3 regions of the Pseudophaeobacter sp. TrK17 genome follow, and region 2 is predicted to be linked to each of the others. Evidence: riboswitches for the same ligand, from Rfam matches in the RefSeq annotation. Region 2 holds a riboswitch; each other region holds the start of a gene.

Region 1 (5,912 bases), on a different replicon from region 2:
ACAGCGTAGCGCCATGGCAGCACAAGCATCGAACCAGGCCTGATCGGAGCCGTCATAGCGCGGCGGCGCAGCAAAAAAGACCGCGCCGGGAAACCGCCGCCCCAGTCGCTGCACCGGCTCCTGCGCGCGGCTCAGATCCGCAGGCGGCAGGGCAATGAGGATCATCCCCAGGCAGCCCGCCTCCAAGTCTTGCAGATCCAGGTGACACTCCGCCTTGTCGGCCCGCCGCTTGCCAAGGGTCAAAAGCCGCGACAGGCGGCGGTAGGCGGCACGGTCTGTGGGCAGAGCCAGCCAGTCCACCGGGCAATCCCGCAGCACCAGACGGCTGCCGACGATCAGTTTCGGCAGATGCGGTGCTTGGGATGTATGGGGCACCTGAGGCAAGGGCAAATCCTGCGGCTGCCCGACCTGTTGGCGCGAACAGGCATCCACCTGATGCGACGAGCGCACCCGCAAGCTCTGACTCGCCTCGTCGCGCAGGGTTTTCAACGCTGAATAGGCCCGCACCACGCCAGCCAGCGTGTTGCGGTCAGTGATGGCGATGGCTTCCAGACCCAGCTCCGCCGCGCGCAGCACCAATTCCTCCGGATGCGAGGCACCGGTGAGAAAGGTGAAATTTGTTGTCACACACAGCTCCGCATAGCCCGCCTTGTCACGGTGCCAGAGCATGGGGTCAAAGCGGCGGGCCTCCCCCTGCCCCTTGTCACGCCCCCCCTGGGTCATGTGAATTCACCCTGTGCAAACCAGCCCGGGTTCTGCGGGGTATAAAACAGCCAGAGCCGCCGCCCTTCGCGGGTGTCCACCTGCCAATAATCACGCAGGCCCGTGCGCCAGGTGTCATCCGAGAGCCACCATTCCGGCGCGATCCGTTCGGGGCCGATGGCACGGCCCGTTGTGAGCCGCATCCGCCGCCAGCGAAACTGAACCGGGGGCTGTGGTCCACGGGCCGCGATCGGCTCGGGGGGGAACAGGCACAGCGGGCGCGGACGCGGTGCGACCCAACCAGTCTCGGGCTTGCTAAAGGCAGCGGGCGCAATGGAAAAGGCGCGTTCGGGGATATGGCTGTCGGCGGGCAGGAAGCGCTGGATATTCTCCAACCCAATCCGGGTGCCGATGCGGGTGATCAGATCGTTGAGTTGGTCGGGAGAGCTCTGGCCGCTGCCAATCTGTTGGGCGGGGAGCGGCTCGATCAGCGTCGCCTCAATCCGCATTTGGTCGATCCCGAACCCGGCGTCGACCTCGCCCACGCCGCGCTCAAACAGCGGCAAAATACGGCTCGGGTCGCGCATCGGCGCGGCCAGGCGCAGCTCGACCTGCTGGTGCCCCTGATCAACCCGCCGCAGGGTGAGACAAAGGCGGCGCGCGCCCATTTCCTGGGCTTTGAGCTTGTCGCACAGCGGCCTGAGCAGCCGTGCGGTGATGCCCATCACGTCCTCGGTCAGGCCAATCGGGTCAGGCAGGCTCATCCGTGTGGCAAACTGCGGCGCCACGCTTTCGGGCATGATCGGCTCAGAGACATGCCCCATCGCCTGATCCAGCCGCAGCATCAGGTCGGGGCCAAACCGACGGGCCAGCGGAGCGCGGGCCGCCACAGTGAGATCGCCGATACAACGCAGACCAAGACGTTGCAGCGCCGTGACCATCTGATCGTCAATCCGCAACGCAGCAACGGGCAAATCGGTGAGCGTGCTCTGTGCCGCGCCGTAATGTGCCCGCGCCCAGGCCGCGCCACGGCTCTCCCCCAGCCCAAGGCGCAGCTCCAATCCCGCACGGCTGGCCCGCGCCCGCATATCAGCCAGCATCATAGGCTCACCGCCCCAAAGATGGGTCGCGCCGCTGACATCAAGCACCAGACCATCCACCCCCTCATAGCCCACCCAGGGGCAATAGCGCGTCGCCCAGCGGCGCAGGCTGGCAAGGAAAGCCCTGTCGAGATCAGGACGGGCCGGCTGGCTGATCAGATCGGGGCAAAAGGCGCGCGCATCAGCAAAGCTCATCCCGCGGCCCAGGCCGGCCTGTTCCGCCGCCCGATTGAGGCAATAAATCCGTTCGGTATTCTTGGCCTTCAGCGTCAGCGCAAAAGCCCCGTCCACCGGGCGCGCCCGCAGAACCCGGTCGCTCGCCAACCGGGGAAACCACATCGAGACGACTCGTTTGCTGATCCCATCGCACATGCCAGGCTCCCAATGTTCCTGATTTGTTCTTGGTAATTTCCCAGCGCTTCAGAGTCGAGTCTTCTTGTTCAAAATCAAAAACCGGACGGGCGTGCCAGCGGGTTTCCGCAGCATTCGACCCCATGCCTTCCGGGATAATGCACAGCCCCGTCGTACCCCCCGCCTTGGCCGCCAATTGCAACCGCCGCCCCTCGCGCAGATCCAGCGGACGGGTTATTTCGAGCACCACATGGGGCAGCGCCCCGTCTTTGAGACCCTCTTCGGCCACCGCAAGCGCGTCCAGCTGATCCTTGGGGCGGGCCAGCAACATCTGCGCCGGATCAAAGAGCGGCAGCATCCCCTGTGGCGTCAGGGTCTCGGACAGCCACGCTTGCCGGATCCAAAGCACAGGCCCCCGTGCGGCCAGCACCGCAAACCCCATGGCTCCGGCCCCGCAGACCTCATGGACGCGGGCACGGCGCAGGGGAAAAACATTGTGAAACTCGACTCGCATGAATGCGAACATAAAGGGAACAAATGGGCACATCAATAACCCTGCTCTGGTGCAACAAAGTCGCCCAGTCCGCCACCTGCAGTGCCGCGCGCCAAAACCTCACCATGCGACTGTTCTCAAGCGATCCGCTTTGAACTCGCTTCTTGACAGAGCGGACAATGCCGGACTAAGTCGTGAGCATTCTGGTCCGGCTGGGAGATCACCCGGATAATAGGGAACACGGTGAGGTGTAGCCAATAGGCGCCTAATCCGTGACTGCCCCCGCAACTGTGAGCGGAGAGCAATGCTGCAAAATGCCACTGCCCCAATAGGGCGGGAAGGCGCAGCAAAGCCTCGACCCGCAAGTCAGGAGACCTGCCAGAATGATCACCCTATCCCGGTGCGGGGCGCGCTGTAGATAACGGTTTTCCGTAGTGGTGGCGTTTTCACCGTCTGCGGAGGCACGTCCTCTCAAAGGCTCTCATTTTGAACGAGCTGTCCGCTATGGGCAGCTGCTTGGCCTGTGCTTTGACACCAGGCCGGGAGGAATTGAACTATGCGCAAGGCACGCCTGTCCTTGGCTGCGGCTCTGGTCGCGACCCCCGCTATTGCATTGGCCCAAGACTCTGAGGTCATCGACCTGGGCGAAATCATCATTTCTGGTGGCTTCACGCCTATTGAGGCACAAAGATACGGCCGCTCGGCCTCGGTTCTCACCAGCGAAGAGATCCAGGAACGCGGCATCACTACCGTCCAGGACGCCCTGCGGGCAGTGCCCGGCCTGATGGTCAATGGCTCCGGTGACAGTTTCACTCAAATCCGCATTCGCGGCGGCGAAGCCAACCACACCCTGATCCTGATTGATGGTGTTGAAGCCTCTGGCGGCGATAGCGAATACATCCTGTCCGGTCTGGACACCGCCAATATCGAACGCATTGAGGTCCTGCGGGGTCCACAATCAGTGTTTTATGGCTCCAACGCCTCGGCTGGGGTGATCAACATCATTACCAAGACCGGCGGCATCGGCACCGAATACGGTGGCAGCGCCGAGGTTGGATCTGACGGCTACCGCGCCTCTGCACGGGTATCCACACGCTCTGAGCGTGGTGGCATCTCTTTCAGCCTGGCCCATGACCAAGACGATGGCTACGACACCTCCGGCGATGGCGGCGAAGAAGATGGCATTCGTCGCACGACGCTTCAGCTGAAAGGCGACTACCTAGTCACGGAACGATTGAAACTCGGCTTCAACCTGCGCAGCTCGGACGAACACTACGACAGCGACAGCACCTCCGCCATCGCAACCGATGCGGCCGGTTATGTGGTGGACGATCCAACCCAATTCAGCGAGCGGGACGAGAGCCTGGCGCAGGTCTATGCCGAGTTAGACACCTTGGGGGGGCGTTTGAAACATCGCCTGTCTTTGGAGCGCACCGATTTTGACAGCGCCAGCAATGGTGGCACCCCAACCGAGACCACGACAGAAGCAGCCAAATATCTGCTGAGCTTTGGTCTGGATGGGCAGCCTGTTGATCAGGCCAATCACCAACTGAACGCGATGCTGGAATGGGAAGAGGATTCCAGCAGCAGCAACCCGCTTTATGCGCGCCGCACCAACTCATTCGCCTTGGAGTACCGTGGCAGCTTTGCCAATGGCCTGGATCTGCAACTTGGCGTGCGGCGCGACAATAACAGCGCCTTTGAGGATGCAACCAGCTGGACCGCCAGCGCCTCATATACTTTTGCGGGCAGTGGCATCCGCCTGCATGGCTCGGCGGGGACAGGCGTGGTTAACCCCTCCTATTTCGAACTCTTTGCCAATGTGACGTATGGCACAACCACCTATCTCGGCAATCCGAACCTGAAACCGGAAGAAAACCGCAGTTTCGACATCGGTGTCGAGGTCCCATTCCTGCAGGGGCGCGGGCTGGTTGACGTGACCTACTTTGACGAGACCCTGACCGGTGAGATCGAAAACTATGTGGTAAACCCCACCACCAGATCCTACCGCAACCAGGCAGGTGACAGTGACCGAAAGGGCGTTGAGCTCGCCGCCAGTCTCGACGCCACAGACACCCTCGACTTGCGTCTGACCTACACCTATCTGGACGCCAGCAATCCCGATGGCTCAGTTGAAGTGCGCCGCCCGGAACATGAGCTGCTGCTGAGCGCCACCCTGCAGGCCTTTAATGGCCGTGGCTCCGTAACGGCTGACCTCCGCCATGTGGCCGGCAATTGGGACAGCCAGTTCTTTGGCTCCTACGCCACCGCCCAACTACCAGACTACACCACCGTGGATCTATCGGCCCAGTATGAGCTAACAAACAACGTGGTATTGACAGGCCGTGTCACCAACCTGTTTGACGAGGATTACGCGGATGTCTGGGGCTATGCCAAACGGGGCCGTGCCGCCTATATCGGCGTAAAGGCCTCGTTCTGATCCATGCGCAAACTGCCTGGCATAGCACTGGCCCTGTTTTGGGCCGCCACTGGCGCCTTTGCCGGGCCCGCGCGCGTGGTTTCAATGAACCTCTGCACGGATCAGCTGGCCATGCTGCTGGCGGCCCCCGGGCAGCTGGCCTCGGTTTCCTATATCGCGCGCGACAAGCGTGCCTCGGCCATGGCGGACACAGCCATGGCCTATCCGGTCAATCATGGTCAGGCAGAAGAAATCTACCTGATCAAGCCCGATCTGGTCATCGCCGGTGCCTATTCAACACGGGCAACAACCGACATGCTACAACGTCTTGGCGTGCGCGTTGAGGTCTTCCAACCCGCCAACTCCCTACAGGATGTACGCAATCGCATCCGCGAAATGGGCGAGGTCTTGCAGCGACAGAAGGCCGCCGCAGACCTGCTGTCGGAGTTTGACAGGCAGCTAACAGACCTGCTGCCCGGGCCCGGGCCGCAGCCGCGTGCCGCGCTCTATGCTGCCAACAGCTACACCTCTGGGCCCAAAACCCTGGCCGGACAAATCCTGGCGTCCGCAGGGCTCAGCAATATTGCTGCCGAACTTGGCTATGAGCGCTCTGGAAAGCTCCCCCTGGAAGTGCTGGCCATGGCGCAACCCGATCTTCTGGTGACGACCTCCCCCTATCCGCGTGCCTCGCGCAGTGAAGAAAACCTAGCCCACCCCGTGGTGCGGCAACTGATCGCCCAAAGTGCCTCTGGACAGATGCGTGATGCGGATTGGGTCTGCGGCACGCCGCATGTGCTGCGTGCCATCGAAAAGCTGGCTCAGGAACGCCGCCATTTGCTGGAAAAGG
Region 2 (5,912 bases):
CTGATCACCCCTAGACTTATCACCGCGGATGGGATGGCCACCGCGGCCCTTGCAGAAAGACTTGAGCCATGACCGTTCATTTCATTGGTGCCGGCCCCGGCGCCGCCGATCTTATCACTCTGCGCGGGCGCGACCTGATCGCCGCCTGCCCGGTCTGTCTCTATGCCGGCTCGCTGGTCCCCGAGGCGCTGTTGCAGCACTGCCCCAAGGACGCCAAGGTGATCAATACCGCAGCCCTGTCACTGGATGAGATCATCGCCCATATCAAAGAGGCCCACGCGGCGGGTCATGATATCGCCCGTCTGCATTCCGGCGATCTGTCGGTCTGGTCCGCCCTGGGCGAGCAACTGCGCCGCTTGCGCGCACTGGGCATTCCCTATGACATCACCCCCGGCGTGCCCGCCTTTGCGGCGGCGGCGGCGGCGCTGGGATCAGAGCTGACCCTGCCCGGTGTGGCGCAATCGCTGGTGCTGACTCGAACCTCTGGCAAGGCCTCGGCGATGCCCGAAGGCGAAACCCTGGAGAACTTTGCCCGCACCGGGGCAACCCTGGCCATTCACCTCTCGGTGCATGTGCTGGAGGATGTGATTGCCCGACTGACGCCCAGCTATGGCGCCGAGTGCCCGGTGGCCGTGGTCTGGCGCGCCACCTGGCCGGATCAAAAGGTGGTCAAGGCAACGCTTGGCACCCTAGAAGAAGCGACGGACGGGATGCGTGGGCGTACTGCGCTGATTCTGGTCGGACCAGCGCTTGGCAATGAAGATTTTGACGAAAGCTGCCTTTACGCGCAAGATTACGACCGCCGCTACCGGCCACAAAGCGCCGATAGCCAATGGGCCAACTGGAGCGAAGGTGATGACTGATTTCCCCAAAGGCCTGATGATCTCCGCGCCGGCCTCTGGCACCGGCAAGACCACGGTGATGCTGGGCCTGCTGCGCGCCCTGGCCGAAGATGGCCTGGCGGTACAGCCCTATAAGAGCGGCCCCGACTATATCGACCCGGCCTTTCACTTTGCTGCAGCCAAGCGCCCCAGTTTTAACCTGGATACCTGGGCAATGGACGCGAGGCTGCTGGATGCGGTTGCCGGTCAGGCGACAGGGGCTGAGATCTGCATTGGCGAAGGCTCAATGGGGCTGTTTGACGGGGTTGCCACCCGCGGGCAGAGCGGCTTTGGATCCTCGGCGGAAACCGCCAAACGCATGGGCTGGCCGGTGGTGCTGGTGATTGACGTGGGCGGTCAGGCGCAGTCGGCTGCCGCCACCGCTTTGGGGTTCAAATCCTATGACCCCGAGGTGCCCTTTGCCGGGGTGATCCTGAACCGAGTCGCCAGCCCCCGCCACGAACGCCTGACCCGGTTGGGGATGGAACGCGCCGGGGTCAAGGTCCTGGGCTCCCTGCCCCGTCGTGGTGATCTGGCCCTGCCCGAGCGCCATCTGGGCCTTATTCAGGCGGTGGAACACCCCGATCTTGAAGCCGCCATTGCAGGCTATGCCACATTCCTGCGTGACCATGTGGACCTGGACGCCATCAAAGCGGCCGCCATGGGCGCCGCCGCACCCGCACCTAGCACGCTGCCAAAGCCTCCGGCGCAGCGCATCGCCCTAGCCCGGGATGCGGCGTTTTCTTTTACTTACCCCCACCTTCTGACCGGCTGGCGTGCCGCTGGCGCAGAAATCCTGCCGTTTTCCCCCCTCGCGGATGAGGCCCCGGCCCCGGACGCCGATCTGGTCTGGCTGCCCGGCGGCTACCCGGAGCTGCACGGTGGCACCCTAGCCGCTGCCGAGACATTCCGCGCGGGCCTGCGCAAACACGCCGAGACCAAGCCGGTACATGGGGAATGTGGGGGCTATATGGCGCTCGGCGCTGCGCTGATCGACAAAGAGGGCAACCGCCACCAGATGGCCGGGCTGCTGGGGCTGGTCACGTCTTATGAGAAACGCAAATTCCATTTGGGCTATCGCCGCGCCGAGCTACAGGCGCCGATGCCGGGTTTTGCAACAGGCGCGGCCCTGCGCGGCCATGAGTTCCACTATTCCACCATTTTGGATGAACCCGACGCGCCGCTGGCCCATGTGATGGACGCCGACGGCAATCCGGTTCCCGAAACCGGATCCATCAAGGGCCATGTCACCGGGACCTTTTTCCATCTGATCACCGGAGAAGGCGCATGAGCGGCTTTGTCAGTTTTGTGTCCTCCGGCCCCGGCGACCCGGAGCTGCTGACCGTCAAGGCGGTCAAGAGACTGGAAACCGCTGATGCGGTGCTGTTTGACGATCTTTCCGCCGGGCCAATCCTGACCCATGCCAACCCAGAGGCCGATCTGGTGGGCGTGGGCAAACGCGCCGGACGGCCCTCGCCCAAGCAGGACCACGTCAGCCAGCTGCTGGTGGACTATGCCAAAAGCGGCCTCAAAGTGGTGCGGCTGAAATCCGGCGACAGCGGCGTCTTTGGTCGGCTGGAAGAAGAGATCGCGGCTCTGCGCGGCGCAAATATTCCGTTTGAGATCGTCCCCGGAGTCACCGCAGCCTCCGCCGCAGCGGCAGCGGCCAATATCCCACTGACCCGGCGGCTGACTGCGCGCCGCATGCAGTTCATCACCGGCCATGACGTCACTGGTGGGCTGCCGGATAGCCTTAACATGGCCGCCCTGGCCGACCCGGATGCCACCACGGTTGTCTATATGGGCAAACGCACCTTTGCCGCCCTGGCGGAAAAGCTGATTGAGGCCGGCCTGCCGCCTGAAACCCATGCCCTGGTGGCCCTGGGTGTGTCGACGCCCCAGCAAGAGCTCAGCTGCCACACCGTTGGCGAATTACCGCAGGTATTGCGACAGATGCAGACAACGGCGCCGGTGCTGATCCTTTATGGCCCGCTGGCGGATAGTGACCTGCCAGAGGTCACATCAGCTGAAACGCCCTAAGCCCGCCGAATCTCTGCACCGGGCTGCGCGCTGCAAATCAGGGTAAAGGCTGCAATTATGCCGCTTTTGGACCGTGACTGCCGCTGCTGCCCGATTGACAGAACGAGCTGAAACGTGAGACCTATAATCTATTGATGGTTCCAAAGACGCCCAAGGCTTCTGGATGAAAAGGGAATTCGGTGTGGTGTAGCCAAAAGGCGCCAAATCCGAAACTGCCCCCGCAACTGTGAGCGGTGAGCCACCGGGAAAAGCCACTGATCTGATTATCAGATTGGGAAGGCCCCGGCCCGGCCCAGACCCGCGAGTCAGGAGACCTGCCATCTCGTGCTGGCCAGTAGTGGCTGGCTTAACTGCGAACCGTACACATGTCGCCGGGGAGGCGACAGGGAGACAGAATTATGCATATCGAACCCGGCGTCGTCGACGCTGCAAAAATGACCCTCGCCTATGGCACAGCTGCCGGTGCAGTGGCCTATGCCGCCAAAGAAACCTTCAGCGATCTGCGCAGCAGTGGCATTGCATCCTACGCGGGCCGGTCGGCGATTGCCGCGCTGGGTGTCTTCCTGTTCTTTGAAGTGCTGCCCCATTTCCCGGTTGGCGTCTCTGAGGTGCACTTCATCCTTGGCTCGACCCTGTTCCTGATCCTGGGTGCGGCGCCTGCTGCCTTTGGTCTGGCCCTTGGCCTGCTGGTGCAAGGCGCGTTCTTTGCGCCCACCGATCTGCCGATGTATTTTGTCAACCTGACCACCCTGCTGGTGCCGCTGTTTGCACTGCACGCGTTGGCAAGCCGCATCATCCCGGCCGGAACCGCCTATGTGGATCTCAAATACAGCCAGGCCCTGGCCCTGTCTGTTGCCTATCAGGCTGGTGTTGTTGCCTGGGTTGCCTTCTGGGTCTTCTACGGCCAGGGCTTTGGTGCCGAAACCATGGCCTCGGTCCTGACCTTTGGTGGGGCCTATATGCTGGTGGTTCTGGTTGAGCCTCTGGCCGATCTGGCCATTCTCGCCACTGCCAAGGCCCTGCGCGGTCTCGAAGGCAGCGGCCTGGTAACGCCGCGCCTGTACAAAGCGGCCTGATCGGGCCTCGCGCCTGAGCAAGAGATCAGCAAACATCGACACGGCCCCCATCGGGCCGTGTTTCTTTTTGACAGGCCCGTTTTGGTGTCTTCGACAGGGCCTCTTCACATGAGCAGAAGTATGATCGAACTCTCCCTGATTGGCATCGGCACCGGCAACCCAACGCATCTGACCCTGCAGGCCGCCGAAGCCATCCGCGCCTGTGATCTGATCCTGATCCCCAACAAGGGCAAAGGCAAAGATGATCTGGCTGCCCTGCGCCAGGAGATCTGCGCCCAGGTCATTGCCGATGCCGCCTCTGGCCCTCGTATCGTCGAGTTCGACCTGCCTGTCCGCGATCCGGCAATCGCCGATTACACCGCGCGGGTTGACCATTGGCATGATGCCATCGCCCGCGTCTGGATTGAGACCATTCACGCCCAACTGCCTGCAACTGCGGCTGCGGCAAAGGTTGGCTTTCTGGTCTGGGGCGACCCTTCGCTTTATGATAGCACCATGCGCATTGCCGAGCGGCTCAAGGCCACGCAGGAGGTGAGCCTTACGGTTATTCCGGGGGTGACCTCCATTCAGGCCCTGACCGCTGCCCATGCAATTCCACTCAACGAGATTGGCGCGCCTTTTACCGTCACCACCGGGCGCCAGCTACGGGAAAACGGCTGGCCTGAGAGTGCTGATACCCTGGTGATCATGCTGGATGGGGAATGCTCGTTTCAGGCGGTCGACCCTACTGGGGTGAGTATCTGGTGGTCGGCCTATGCCGGCATGGAAAACCAGATCAGCCTGTCTGGTCCCTTGGCTGAGACCGCCGAGCAGATCATTCAAACCCGCGCCCAGGCCCGCGCCGATCACGGCTGGATCATGGACATCTATCTGCTGCGCAAATCCTGACACGCGCACTGTTCGGCCTGATGTTCCCCGGTTTGCTGCTCCCAAAAGGCTAGACCTGGGGCATGCGACGCCCCGCCAGCCAGAGCGAGGACAGCCCGGAGAGGACAATCACCCCCAAGCCCAAAAGCGCCAGCCCATCGGGCCAGGTGCCAAACACAAGCACCCCCAGAGCCGTTGCCGCCAAAAGCTGGCTGTAGATCAAGGGGGCCACTACATTGGCAGGGGTGGTGCGGTTGACCATCACCAACAGAAAATTTCCCGCCGCAGATCCCAACGCACTGATGAGGATCAGGCTCCCCCCTGTGATATCAATGCTTTGCGGCATCTCATCATAGCTAAAGGGCAACAGCACCACAGAGCCGATGATCAATTGGGAGATCAGCAGAAACTTTGGCCGATACCGCCCAGCCAGGCTGCGCGTCGCCACCAGGTAAGAGCCATGAAAACAGCCCGCCAACAGGGCAAACCCCATACCGATCTGCATCCCAAACCCAGGCTTCACCACCAAAAGCACACCGACAAAACTGACCAGCAACAGCGCCACCCGGCCCGGATCCGCCTTTTCTTTCAGCAACAGCGCCGAGAGCGCAAAGGCCACAATGGGCCCAACAAAGAAGCCGCCAAAGACATTGGCGATGGGTTCGGTCCGCAACGCGGTGAGGATGCACAGGATCCCCGTTGCAATCAGCACCGACCGCAGAATAATCCGCCAGTCCAGAAAGCCGCGCAGCTCAGCGCTGCGCAGACCGGCAAAGGGCAACAGCACCACCGCCGCCACGGTAAAGCGAGACCAGGCAACAAAGAAGGGGCTGGCGCCAGAGACCGTCAGCGCCTTGCCGGCGGTATCGCCAATCACGATCAGTGTCATGGCCAGGACCACGGTGCCAAGCATGCCCAAAGGGATATTGTGTTTCATCAGGTCACTCCGGTGCAGGCGGTCAGGTTCATCTGCATCAGCCCAGCCAATCTTTGCGCAGAATTGCATCGCGCAACGCAATCAGATCCTCGCGCAGTTGCTCCAGGCTGA
Region 3 (5,912 bases), on a different replicon from region 2:
TGCCACGGCCAAGGCCCTGCTGTCCTGGCATCAGTCACACCAGTTCTGTGCCCGCTGCGGCGGTCAAAGCCTGGTCACGCAGGCCGGCTGGCAGCGCCAATGCCCCAGCTGCAAAGCGCTGCATTTCCCCCGCACCGACCCGGTTGTCATCATGCTGATCACCCATGGCGATGACGTCCTGATGGGGCGATCCCCTGGGTGGCCAGAGGGCATGTATTCGCTGCTGGCTGGCTTTGTGGAACCCGGAGAAACACTGGAGGCTGCCGTGCGGCGGGAAGTATTTGAAGAGACAGGCGTTTCTGTGGCTGAGGTTGGCTATCTCTCCAGTCAGCCCTGGCCCTTTCCCATGTCACTGATGTTTGGCTGCAGCGGTCGGGCCACCAGCCGCGACATCACCATCGACCCCAAGGAAATCGAAGATGCAATCTGGGTCAGTCGTCAGGATATGATGACTGTCTTTGCAGGAGAACACCCTGTCATCAAACCGGCGCGAAAAGGAGCAATTGCACATTTTCTTCTGGAAAACTGGCTTGCGGACACCTTGGATTAAGGAGATTATTCTATCACCAAATCCTACACTACTCTCTAAGGGCTGACGACAGGTCAGGCGGCATATCATGGAATTAACGAGTAAAGAGGACGTCGACACGCCTCTGGCTGAAGTCTTTGAAGCAATTTCCGATTTTGCCAGCTTTGAACGGTCGGCAATCCGGCGCGGCATCGAGGTACAGCGTCTGAGCGATGATCCGACCCCTCAGGTTGGCATGGCTTGGGATATCCAGACCGAGTTTCGCGGCAAACCGCGTAAATTGCACCTGAAGCTTTCCAGCTATGAGCCCACAACCTTGATTGGGTTTGATGGCGAGAGCCCCAGCCTGTCAGGCAAGGGCCAGATTGAGCTTCTGGCGCTCTCTCCGCGGCGGACCCGTCTTTCGGTGAAGGTCAATCTGCAGGCCAAAACCCTGTCCGGGCGTCTGTTGTTGCAATCGCTCAAACTGGCGCGCTCAAAGATCAACACCCGTTTCAAGCAACGTGTGGCAGAGTTTGCCAGCCTGACCGAAGACCGGGCAAACCGCAGCGCCTGATCCCGGTTGCAGCCTGCCAGACAGTGTCCCCTGACCAGCAGCAGGCCAGCCCCTGCGGATTTCTGCGTGCTGGACTGCTGCTTGCAGGTTTCTGTGTGCCGATATCAGCCGTCCTGTCCAAGCTCTCAATTCTTGATTGACGACTCATACCCGTCAACGATAGCGATTAAGAGATGGTTTCTGCGACGCATAACCTTGCGTCCAGAATGAAAAGGGAACGCGGTGCGGCCAGGCTTTTGCAGCCCTGCCAACTCCGCGACTGCCCCCGCAACTGTAAGCGGCGAGCGCTTCGGGTAAACCACTGGTACAGGGATGTAATCCCGGCCGGGAAGGACCGAAACCGTATCGACCCGCAAGTCAGGAGACCTGCCATCACCAATGTAACTCGAAACTGGACGGGGAGTCCGGGCGAGTGCATGAGGTGAATGTGGGCGACGCCCCGCCCGGTCTCATGCCTGCGCCACTGATTTCCCCGCCAGCGCGCGGAGGGCGCATCATGACAGCGATGGACCAGACAACGACCAAAGAAACACATCACTTTTCCCAAAGCATCTGTATGCACCTGGGCAAACCCTGCCCGGCCCTGAGCCGGATGCTCACGGCGCTTGCCGGGGCATTGGATAAGGCCCGCCCGGTGACATCCGCCGAATTTGAGCTCTGCGGAGACAGTCTGCTGGATGGCTGCGCCCGTCATTGCCCAGCCCGGTTCATTGCCAGCCATGACCGCATTCGGGTGTTTTGTGACGTCAGCGAAGCAGCTGATACAGCAACCCTGGATCTGTTTGCTGATACCCTGTTCCAACCAGACAGCCGGGCATTTTCCACCACCAAACTGCATCAGCCCCCCTGCGCCATGGGTGAGGCCCTGCCAAAACCCCTGCCTCAACAGACCACAGCGCAAACCGTCCACCCTGCCCTGTAGCCCCGGCATCGTCGAAGCCATTAAGGAGGGCGTCTCGCCCTTCTTATTTGTTTCTGGCTTTCCGTGTCCCGGCGCGTTTTGCAGCGGCCAGCGCCCAGGTCATCTGTTCCTCGGTCTCGACCGCACAGGCGCGCACAGCACGCAGTCGGCGCAGCGCCTTGTCGGGGTCTTCCCCAGCTTCGATCATCAAACGCAATACCACCATGCCGGAGCGCCCGCAGCCGCCCTTGCAATGCACCAGCACCCGGCCGCCGCCCCGCAACGCCTGCAGGGCCAGCGTGCTGACCTCGGGCCATTGCGCCAGCATCGCTTTGGTCGGGGCAGAAAAATCCGGCAAGGGCAGGTGGATCCAACGCGACCCCATGGCCTGAAAATCCTGCCCCAAAGGCGCGGCACCCGCGCCCACATGTTCGACTTCGGTTGTCATCGAGATCACCAGTCCTGGCTGCCAGTCATGCAGATGATCCATGTCTCCCCTGTAGTCGCCACCGCTGCCCGGCAGCGGACACAGCGCCAGAATGCCATCCGCGACACTCAGGGCATGCAGGGTCAGGGATCGTACGGATTGGTCAGCAAGGTGATCATTCATGCCGCGCCCCTTCCTGCTGTCCGGCCGCGCAGGCAGATGGTATCAGGCAGCGCCTACAAAATCCGGTGTTTTTGGACATTGGCATACTCATATCAAACAACCCAGGCAGCACGAGCCCACCCCCTGTTAAAAAGCTGGTTGAAAACAGGGGCCGCACAACTCAGCAAAACCGCCCCCCACAAGGGCCAGCACCCGGCACAAAATCAGGCACCGCCCCCAAACTCTGACCTGCCGAACCCCAGTTGGTCAACAGCGGTGGACGAAGCCCGCCAGCCCGCGTACCTTGCCCGGACGCGATCCCGCCTTCCGAATCCGGCAAGAGACCTATGAACGACAGCACAAGCGACAGCAGCCAGCCTCAGTATCAAGTCCTGGCGCGGAAATACCGCCCCGAGACATTTGCCGATCTCGTTGGCCAGGACGCCATGGTCAGGACGCTGAAAAATGCGTTTGAAACCAACCGCATCGCCCAGGCCTTTATCATGACCGGTATTCGCGGCACCGGGAAAACAACCACGGCACGGATCATCGCCAAGGGGATGAACTGCATCGGCCCCGATGGCACCGGTCAGCCCACCACCGAGCCTTGCGGGGTCTGCGAACATTGCACCGCCATCATGGAAGGCCGTCATGTTGATGTGATGGAGATGGATGCCGCCAGCCGCACTGGCGTCGGCGACATTCGTGAGATCATCGATTCGGTCCAGTATCGCGCCGCATCCGCTCGCTATAAGATCTACATCATTGATGAGGTGCATATGCTCTCCACCAGCGCCTTTAATGCGCTGTTGAAAACCCTGGAAGAGCCGCCCGCCCACGTCAAATTCATCTTTGCCACCACCGAGATCCGCAAGGTGCCGGTGACCGTGCTGTCGCGCTGCCAGCGCTATGATCTGCGCCGGATTGAACCGGAAGTGATGATCGCCCTGATGCGCAAGATCGCCACTGCTGAGAACGCCGAGATCAACGAGGATGCCCTGGCCCTGATCACCCGCGCCGCCGAAGGTTCGGTGCGCGATGCCACCTCGCTGCTGGATCAGGCCATTTCCCATGGCGCCGGCGAAACCACCGCCGATCAGGTGCGCGCCATGCTGGGTCTGGCCGATCGGGGGCGGGTGCTGGATCTGATGGACATGATCCTGCGCGGCGATGCCGCCGGTGCCCTGACAGAGCTGGGCGCGCAATATGCCGAAGGCGCTGATCCCCTGGCGGTCCTGCGCGATCTGGCCGAGATCACCCACTGGGTCTCAGTGGTGAAAATCACCCCTGACGCGGCAGAAGACCCCACCGTCAGCCCGGATGAACGCGCCCGTGGCCAGCACATGGCAGAGGCCCTGGCGATGCGGGTTCTGACCCGGATGTGGCAGATGCTGCTGAAAGCACTGGAAGAAGTCGCCGCTGCACCAAATGCGATGATGGCGGCTGAAATGGCGGTGATCCGCCTCACACATGTGGCCGACCTGCCCAGCCCGGAAGAGCTGATCCGCAAATTGCAGGACACGCCTCCGCCGCCCCCTAACGGTGGCCCCGGCGGTGGAATGGCGACGACTGGCTATGGCACAGGCGGCTCTGGCACAGGGCGTTCTGGCCCCATGCAGGGCATGGGTGCGCCTGCGGCGGGCGGCGGCGCTCCTGACGGAGCGCCCATGGCATCCGGTGGCGCGCCTCACGGCGCGCCGGTTGCGCAGGGTGGCAACGGCACCGCAACAGCGCTGGCGCCAGAAACCCTTCAGGCCCTCGCCCGCTACCCAAGCTTTGAGCATGTGGTCGATCTGATCCGCCAGCGCCGCGACGGGTTATTGCTGGAATATGTAAAAACCTATCTGCGTCTGGTTTCCTATCAGCCCGGGCGCATTGCCATCCAGCCAACGGCGGACGCCCCCAAGGATCTGGCCGCCAGACTGGGGCAACAGCTGCAAAACTGGACCCAGGCTCGCTGGATCATCTCGCTGGCAAATGACGGCGGTGGCGATACCATTACCGAGCTGGAAAACGCCGCCGAAAACGCCCTGCGCGCCAAGGCCAGCGAACACCCGCTGGTGCAGGCCGTGCTGGAGAGTTTTCCCAAGGCCAAGATCACCCGCATCCGCACCGCACAGGAACTGGCCGCCGAAGTCGAAGCCGAAGCCCTGCCAGAGGTGGAAGACGAATGGGATCCCTTTGAAGAGGACTAACCCTGTGCTGCACTGTTCTGGCCTGTCCTGTTCCGGCCGCCCCCGCCGCCGCAGCGCAGTTAAACTGCGACAGCAGGGCCAAGAGGTTGCCGTCGGCAACCTCCTGCCCGCGCAGGTTACGGTCCGAGGGATGGATCGCAGCGCGTCAGGCGGCTATCGGGCCTTCAGGACCTCAGCGGTTGAAACGACCCGCGCATAGCTCATGGCGAGAGGCGCCATAAAGGCCGCATGGACCTGCTGGGCGCTCAGCTCGACACCACCAAACACCATGGCCCGCGCGGCGCAGGCATCTTCTGCCACAGTAACGTCAAAGCCAAGATCACGCGCCGCCCGCGCTGTCGCATCAATGCACATCTGGCTCATGGCGCCACAAAGGGTCAACGCCTCAACACGGGCCTCTTGCAATAGATCCAACAGGCCCGTGTCGACAAAACTATTGGGCCGCGCCTTGGTCAAAACCGGCTCACCTGTGGTGGGGGTAACGGCGCTATGGATGTCAGCCCCGTGGCTGCCCGCGCGAAAGAACGGTGCCTCGGGCGACGGGTTTTCATGGCGGATATGCACCACCATCTGACCAGCCTCACGGGCCGAGGCAAGCAGAGACGCGGCATTTTCCGCCGCCTGCTCCATCCCATGCAGCTCCCAGTCGCCAGCTGGGAAGTAATCGTTCTGAATATCCACCAACAGTAATGCAGTCTTGCTCATCTTGAGCCTCCTTTTGATTTCATGGTCTCAGGATTGCCCGGACTTGACTGCAAAACACATTGGCGCGTACGACAATAGATATGCAGGAACTGCCAAATATCTCCCTTGCGCTGGTTGATTACCCCGGCGTGCAGAAATCCGCGCTTTGGGGGCTGGCGGATCTGTTTTCGCTGGTGCCGCGCCTGGCCCCGGATGTGCCCGGGCCAGAGATCACCCTGGTGAGCACCGCCACCCTGCCCAAGCAAAGCTTCACCGCCTTTGTGTTCCCACCTTCGCTGGAACAACAGCGTGGCAGCCCGCAGGACCCGCTGGCCCATTGGGCCAAATCCCAGCACCACGGCGGGGCGATTGCCTGTTCGGTCTGTGCCGGCGCCTTTTGGCTGGGCGCTGCTGGCCTGTTGCAGGGACGTCCCGCCACCACTCATTGGGCATTAGAG

What was found. Region 2 has a riboswitch for cobalamin ahead of JZI28_RS21380 (energy-coupling factor ABC transporter permease). Riboswitches for the same ligand answer to the same signal wherever they lie in the genome.
Region 1: another riboswitch for cobalamin. It lies ahead of JZI28_RS04740 (TonB-dependent receptor plug domain-containing protein); the one in region 2 lies ahead of JZI28_RS21380 (energy-coupling factor ABC transporter permease).
Region 3: another riboswitch for cobalamin. It lies ahead of JZI28_RS16575 (hypothetical protein); the one in region 2 lies ahead of JZI28_RS21380 (energy-coupling factor ABC transporter permease).

Annotation. Positions count from the first base shown of each region.
Region 1 covers NZ_CP071700.1:1,014,141-1,020,052, reverse strand. The annotation lists gene JZI28_RS04755 (error-prone DNA polymerase) at 1-669, opposite strand, end outside; gene JZI28_RS04750 (DNA polymerase Y family protein) at 720-1,997, opposite strand; gene JZI28_RS04745 (ImuA family protein) at 1,984-2,700, opposite strand; cobalamin riboswitch at 2,834-3,044, shown strand; gene JZI28_RS04740 (TonB-dependent receptor plug domain-containing protein) at 3,203-5,086, shown strand; gene JZI28_RS04735 (ABC transporter substrate-binding protein) at 5,090-5,912, shown strand, end outside.
Region 2 covers NZ_CP071701.1:130,981-136,892, forward strand. The annotation lists gene JZI28_RS21360 (cobalamin biosynthesis protein) at 1-72, shown strand, start outside; gene cobM (precorrin-4 C(11)-methyltransferase) at 69-863, shown strand; gene JZI28_RS21370 (cobyrinate a,c-diamide synthase) at 856-2,172, shown strand; gene cobA (uroporphyrinogen-III C-methyltransferase) at 2,169-2,921, shown strand; cobalamin riboswitch at 3,040-3,258, shown strand; gene JZI28_RS21380 (energy-coupling factor ABC transporter permease) at 3,320-3,997, shown strand; gene cobF (precorrin-6A synthase (deacetylating)) at 4,118-4,885, shown strand; gene JZI28_RS21390 (DMT family transporter) at 4,935-5,801, opposite strand; gene JZI28_RS21395 (PLP-dependent aminotransferase family protein) at 5,839-5,912, opposite strand, start outside.
Region 3 covers NZ_CP071700.1:3,501,263-3,507,174, forward strand. The annotation lists gene nudC (NAD(+) diphosphatase) at 1-550, shown strand, start outside; gene JZI28_RS16570 (SRPBCC family protein) at 618-1,085, shown strand; cobalamin riboswitch at 1,243-1,474, shown strand; gene JZI28_RS16575 (hypothetical protein) at 1,582-2,007, shown strand; gene JZI28_RS16580 (protein-tyrosine phosphatase family protein) at 2,051-2,596, opposite strand; gene JZI28_RS16585 (DNA polymerase III subunit gamma/tau) at 2,923-4,770, shown strand; gene JZI28_RS16590 (cysteine hydrolase family protein) at 4,924-5,475, opposite strand; gene JZI28_RS16595 (GlxA family transcriptional regulator) at 5,556-5,912, shown strand, end outside.